One region of the Bacillus sp. N1(2025) genome, then DNA from elsewhere that is predicted to be linked to it. Evidence: a T-box and tRNA genes for the amino acid it is inferred to sense, from the RefSeq annotation. Region 1 holds a T-box; the other holds one or more tRNA genes.

Evidence for each region. A T-box is a leader RNA that pairs with one kind of tRNA and senses whether it is charged. The one in region 1 lies ahead of tyrS (tyrosine--tRNA ligase), so its partner is inferred to be a tRNA-Tyr.
Region 2: it has a tRNA-Tyr gene. The T-box ahead of tyrS (tyrosine--tRNA ligase) is inferred to sense a tRNA for this amino acid. The anticodon was not compared.

Annotation. Positions count from the first base shown of each region.
Region 1 covers NZ_JBLTJB010000002.1:249,766-253,034, reverse strand. The annotation lists gene ACNFN4_RS06100 (glycosyltransferase family 8 protein) at 1-721, opposite strand, end outside; gene ACNFN4_RS06095 (MarR family winged helix-turn-helix transcriptional regulator) at 900-1,397, shown strand; T-box leader at 1,394-1,605, shown strand; gene tyrS (tyrosine--tRNA ligase) at 1,651-2,895, shown strand; gene ACNFN4_RS06085 (GTP pyrophosphokinase) at 2,952-3,269, opposite strand, start outside.
Region 2 covers NZ_JBLTJB010000008.1:19,592-22,860, forward strand. The annotation lists gene murQ (N-acetylmuramic acid 6-phosphate etherase) at 1-439, opposite strand, end outside; gene ACNFN4_RS16475 (GNAT family N-acetyltransferase) at 539-1,015, opposite strand; gene ACNFN4_RS16480 (DUF523 domain-containing protein) at 1,034-1,486, opposite strand; tRNA gene ACNFN4_RS16485 (tRNA-Glu) at 1,667-1,738, shown strand; tRNA gene ACNFN4_RS16490 (tRNA-Val) at 1,742-1,817, shown strand; tRNA gene ACNFN4_RS16495 (tRNA-Thr) at 1,823-1,895, shown strand; tRNA gene ACNFN4_RS16500 (tRNA-Tyr) at 1,915-1,999, shown strand; tRNA gene ACNFN4_RS16505 (tRNA-Gln) at 2,004-2,075, shown strand; gene sigW (RNA polymerase sigma factor SigW) at 2,305-2,868, shown strand; gene rsiW (anti-sigma-W factor RsiW) at 2,882-3,269, shown strand, end outside.

The sequences.
Region 1 (3,269 bases):
CACGTGTTTCTCTGTAACGGATACGGTCGATCAGTTCAGGAGGCGTTTTCTCATTCATGATAATATGCGTCTGCGCGTTCCAGCGCGGATGCAGTTCATGCCATTGATCATATAAGATCGCGTTAAGCGCGTCCTGATCATGAAACACGAGAAAATCCTCCGAGCTGTTTTCGTTGATAAAATCAATCACCTTTTCGGAAATATTTTGTTTTCTCCAAGGTTCGAAATCTATAATCATAATGCCGGAATTAAAATACTTGGCAGTGTCGCTGATATTCATTTTTTTCAGTCTTTCATGCTGTCCGGCGTCTTCTACCGCCGCAACTATTGCCGGGGAAATATCCAAGTCCCATAAAACCGAAATATCTTCCATCACAATTGCATCGCAATCAATGTAAATCATCCGCTTTACGGACTCATCCTTAATTAAATCAGGGATGGAAATGCGGTAATAAGCCGCTTTTGTAATGTGGCTGCTTTCGACTGCATGCTTGTATTGATCAGCGTCTACTTCTAAAAATTCAAGCGGCGTCCCGAATGACATCGCGGTCTGTTCAAGCTTGTCCTTGTTTTCGGCAGTAATTCCGCCGTCGATCACATATAATTTCGCATCCCTTGTTTTATCCATATTCATCAATAAAGAAGCGAACATCCCACCCAAATGACGAGCATAATGATCATCGGCACATGATACGATATGCATTGTTTCATTCTTTCCCACTGATATTCATCTCCCTTTTTGTTGTACAAATGTCTTTCCCTTTTTTTAAAAAGTAAACCTCGATCTTACACATTTTTTCTGCGGGAATGTGCTGTTTGCGATTTGATATCTTTTGCATTCTCTGTTAAAATTCATTTCATAGCTAATGATTCTGACAATAATAAGGAGCATGACGCCATTGACGAATCGCAACGATGCCGGATCAGACAATAAGAAGCCGAACAGGCCTTTTTCCGATCTATCCGGCCGAAACAAAGAGGCGGCCTATATTGCCGCTGCACTCTATCGGTCCGCCCAGCAGCTCCGTGTAAAAATGGAGAAAGAGGTGCTGTCGGCACACAAATTATCATGGACGGCGTTTTCCATCCTGTATGACCTTTGTGAATGGGAAACGCTTGATACAAGAAGGATAGCCGCTCTATCCGGAATTACCGCGGCGACGGCGAGCAATGTCCTGAACACTTTGGAGAAGAAAGGCTTATGCAGCAGACAAACGAACAAAAGAGACCGCAGGCTTGTATTCGTCAGTATTACCGATGAGGGCAGAAAGGTTATTGAAGACCTTTACCCCGACTTTCATCAGGGGGAAATTGAACTGACGGCCTGTCTGGATAAACAGGAACAAAAAACGCTGTCCGCCCTGCTGCAAAAAATCGCTGACAATTTCATAACATAGCAGCTATGACGGGAATCAGTAACGGATTGTCTCCCTGTTTCAGAGAGCCGGCGGATGGTGCAAGCCGGCACAAAGACAAACGTGAATTACCTCCCTGAGCTTTCTTTGTGAACTTCAGTAGCAAAGAACGGGAAACCGTTATTCGAATGAGCGGAAGACGTCGTCTTCAATCAGGGTGGTACCGCGTGCATACAGCCACGTCCCTTTTGGGATGCGGCTTTTTTGTTTGGCTAAAAAAAGGAGGATGTAAAAGATGGAATCAATCACTTTAACGAATGATCAGGAGAAAGAAGTGCAAAGGCAGCTGGATTTGTACATGACCGGCGCCGCGGACGTCATACCGCCTGAAGAATTGAGAAATAAAATCGCCAAATCAGTGACATCCGGCAAGCCGCTGAACATTAAACTCGGCCTTGATCCGTCCGCACCCGACGTCCACTTGGGCCATACCGTCGTGTTAAACAAATTGCGCCAATTTCAAGAAAACGGCCATATCATACAGCTTGTTATCGGGGACTTTACCGGAAAAATCGGTGATCCGACGGGGAAGTCGCAAGCCAGAAAACAGCTGACTGATGAAGAAGTCCAGCACAATGCCAAAACCTACTTTGAACAGTTTGGCAAGGTGCTGGATCAAGACAAAGTTGAACTTCACTGCAACTCAAAATGGCTGAAGACATTGAATCTGGAAGATGTGATTGAATTAGCGGGGAAAATTACTGTCGCCCGTCTGATGGAGCGCGACGACTTTGAGGAGCGCATCGCCATGCAAAAACCGATCTCACTTCACGAATTCTTTTACCCGCTGATGCAGGGCTACGATTCTGTCGTTCTCGAAAGCGATATCGAACTCGGCGGTACGGACCAGCATTTTAACGTGCTGATGGGCCGCCATTTCCAAGAACGCTACAAAAAAGAAAAGCAGGTCGTCATCCTCATGCCGCTTTTGGAGGGTCTTGATGGCGTTGAAAAAATGTCTAAATCAAAAAACAACTACATCGGTATTGACGAGCATCCGAACGACATGTACGGCAAAACGATGTCATTGCCGGACAGCCTGATGAAAACATATATTCATTTAGCGACAGACTTAGAGCCTGCGGAGAAAAAACAGATGGAGAAGGATTTGGAATCAGGAAAGCTTCATCCGAGAGATGCCAAAATGATCTTAGCGGGTACAATCGTCAGAATGTACCACGGCAGGAAAGCGGCGGATGCGGCAGAACAGCATTTCAAACGTGTCTTCCAGCAAAACAGCCTGCCTGAAGATATGAAAACCGTCATATGGGACGGAGAAAAGCCCGTGCCCCTTATTGAGCTGCTCGTCACGATTGGACTCTTTTCTTCAAAAAGCGAAGCACGCCGTATGATTCAAAACGGCGGAGTCAAAGTGAACGGGGAGAAAACGGATGCCCTTCATACCGTCATTACCGCAGAAGACGGCATGACGATTCAGGTGGGCAAGCGAAAATTTGTACAGCTGCGCGTAAACGGATAAATAAACAGCCGGACTGCACATAAAAGCGGTCCGGCTGTTTGTGATGCGTCAATCGTTTAATCGACTTCTTTCTTAATCCCAAGCATCTTTTCGTCTAAATAATGGGCGATGTCCGCTGCTTCCTTCAGCTCGTCGGTCAGATGCTTTGGGACTTCGTTATTTAATTTGTAATAAATTTTATGTTCAAGACTCGCCCAAAAATCCATGGCGATGGTGCGGATTTGAATTTCCGCCTTCACATATTCCACACGATTCGTCAAATAAACGGGAATTTCAATAATCAAATGCAGGCTGCGGTAGCCGTTCGGCTTCGGATGTTTGATATAATCCTTCACCTTTACGATCTTCAGGTCCTTATGCTGCTTCAAAACCTC
Region 2 (3,269 bases), on a different contig from region 1:
GCCCGCTTGCCGCGATGGCGATCACGGTGTCTTCTGAGGTAAGTCCGATCGTTTTGAGATCGAGAGCGCCGGTTTCCTCGCTGTCTTCTATACCTTCAGCCGCTTGCAAAAAGGCGTCTGCCCCTCCGGCCATCAGACCGATGACGGTGTCGGGACTTACGCTGTATGTAGGCGGGCATTCAACCGCATCCAGTACACCGAGCCTGCCGCTTGTGCCCGCTCCCGCATAAATCAGCCTGCCGTTTCGCCGTAAGGACTGATGGGCGAATTGAACGGCAATCTGAATATCGGGCAGCACCTGCTGAACGGCTTCAGCCACTTTGAAATCCTCTTCGTTAATGATGCGGAGAATTTCCATCGTGTCTGCTTGATGGATTGAAGCGGTCTGCGGATTTCTGGTTTCTGTGGTCAATCTGTGAATGTTAAGCCGGTCTGTCATGATTGTACCCTCCCAAGTCGTTAATACTTGAAGTATATGGGCTTCTGAATAGATGTTTCAAGAAAAATCGGCAGGGATGAGATGGATAATCAAGCGCTTTCACAAAAAATGATGCAGAATGTGCTGTTCACCGATCGGGCCGATCCTGCGCCGCCCTTTATCAATAAAACCGGAAGACCGGTACAGGTTCTTTGCACGATGATTGCGATGGTTTACTGCAAGCACGATTTCATCACACCAAGGAAAGTAATTTGCGACAAAAGCGGGGAGCTGCAGCATCGCTTGTTTGGCATAACCTTTTCCCTGATGCGGTGCATGTAAGGACAGCGCACTCAGCAAAATGGCAGACACATTGTTCGAATACGGGGCAATGGTTTCTTTTGAGGTATGTAAAATAAAAAAACCGACGGGGCGGTCTTCTTTTAAAATGACTGTCGGGTAGCGATCCCGGATGACAAGAGCCTGCGGCAGGACATCTATCGGCAGAGCTGTGAACTTTTTATCTTCTTCACTCAGCACAAACCCGTTAAGCCCGTCTGCATGCTCCGGTTTATAAAAGGACAGGGCTACATCCATGATATCTACTCTCCTTTTTTATAATTGATCCAATTCATCTTCTGATAGAACACGGCAGCCTGCCCGTTTTAAAAGAGCGGAAGTGATGCCGTCTCCGAGTATTTTTTTTCCTGAGAAAGTGCCGTCATAGATAAAGCTGCTGCCGCAGGACGGGCTGTTTTCTTTAAGGATGACCGTTGCGGCGCCTATTTCTTTTGCGTATGCTAACGTTTTTTCCGCGCCGTCCATATATAAAGCCGTAACGTCTTCGCCTGATGCCGTTACGATTTTTGCTGTTCCGTTCAGCACGTCTTCGCCCGTGCCGCCGATGATTTCCGCCGGTTCGCGGGGAGTGGTGAAGCCGCCCAAAAGTTCGGGGCAGACCATAACAGCTTTCTTTTCTTCTACGAGTCTGCGGATTTTTTCCGAAGCGGCGTGAGAGCCGTTATACCTGCATTCGATACCGCCGAGACAAGAGCTGACTAAGATCATCTGTGTCCATTCCCTTCAATATTTTGATACTTTCATCATAAATGAAATAAGAGAGGAGGGATGAGTTTTTCAGTTAAAAAACGGGTAAAAAAGTTTGAAAATAAAAAAAATAATTTTTCTCTTTACAAATGGGGTACAACCTGTATATAATAACTTTTGTCAGCTCGACGCGGACATAACGGCCCGTTGGTCAAGCGGTTAAGACACCGCCCTTTCACGGCGGTAACACGGGTTCGAATCCCGTACGGGTCATATGGAGGATTAGCTCAGCTGGGAGAGCATCTGCCTTACAAGCAGAGGGTCGGCGGTTCGAGCCCGTCATCCTCCACCATATTTGCCGGCCTAGCTCAATTGGTAGAGCAACTGACTTGTAATCAGTAGGTTGGGGGTTCAAGTCCTCTGGCCGGCACTGTTTTTCAAAAAAATACGGAGGGGTAGCGAAGTGGCTAAACGCGGCGGACTGTAAATCCGCTCCCTCAGGGTTCGGCAGTTCGAATCTGCCCCCCTCCACCATTTTTGGGCTATAGCCAAGCGGTAAGGCAACGGACTTTGACTCCGTCATGCGTTGGTTCGAATCCAGCTAGCCCAGTATCAGACACCTTTTGCATAAAGGTGTCTTTTTTTATCAGCATTTTGTTTCGATTTCTGATTGTTCATCAGATATACTATTTTTAAGCTGCTGTTAAGGCAGTATATTCTGTATTTTCCATCTACACCCTGCCTGAAATTTGGTAAAATAAATGTAATAAAAAAATGAAACCTTTTAAAACAATCAACGTATAGATACAGACCGGTGAAGGGCAGAGGTAAGATAAAACATGGAAAACCTGATTAAAAAAAGAATCAAGCAAGTCAAAAAAGGCGATCAAAATGCGTTTGCAGAAATCGTTGACCTTTATAAAGATAAGATTTACCAGCTTTGCTACCGCATGCTCGGCAATGTTCACGAAGCGGAAGATATTGCGCAGGAAGCTTTTATCAGAGCGTATGTCAATATCGACAGTTTCGATATCAACAGAAAGTTTTCAACGTGGCTTTACAGAATTGCGACCAACCTGACCATTGACCGCATCCGCAAGAAAAAGCCTGATTACTATCTGGACGCAGAAGTAGCGGGAGCAGAAGGGCTGACGATGTATTCGCAGATCGCCGCGGACGGGGTTCTCCCTGAAGACGCCGTATTGTCATTGGAGCTGTCGGACACAATTCAGAAAAAGATTTTAAAGCTGCCTGACAAGTACAGAACGGTTATTGTATTAAAGTATATTGACGAACTCTCTTTAATTGAAATCGGGGAGATTCTGAATATCCCTGTCGGCACCGTCAAGACAAGGATACACAGAGGCAGAGAGGCTCTTAGAAAACAATTGAGGGATCTTTAAGTGGGGTGATGAAATGAGCTGTCCTGAACAGATCGTGCAGCTTATGCATAAGCATCTTGATGGAGATATCCTTCCTGAAGATGAAAACGTATTAAAACAACATTTGCAGTCATGCGGGAATTGCAAACGGCATTTTCATGAAATGGAGAAATCCGTAGCACTCGTCCGAAGCACATCGCATGTCACGGCCCCTGCTGATTTTACTGCCAAAGTTATGGCGAATCTTCCAAAAGAGAAAAAACGCGCTTCTGTAAAACGATGGATCAAAACTCATCCGATGATTGCAGCCGCAGCGGTTTTTGTGATTTTAATGGGCGGCGGTTTTTTCAACAGCTGGCATAATGACCACAATTTCAGTGTGTCCAAACAGCCGAACCTTGTCGTGCAGAATCACACGGTCA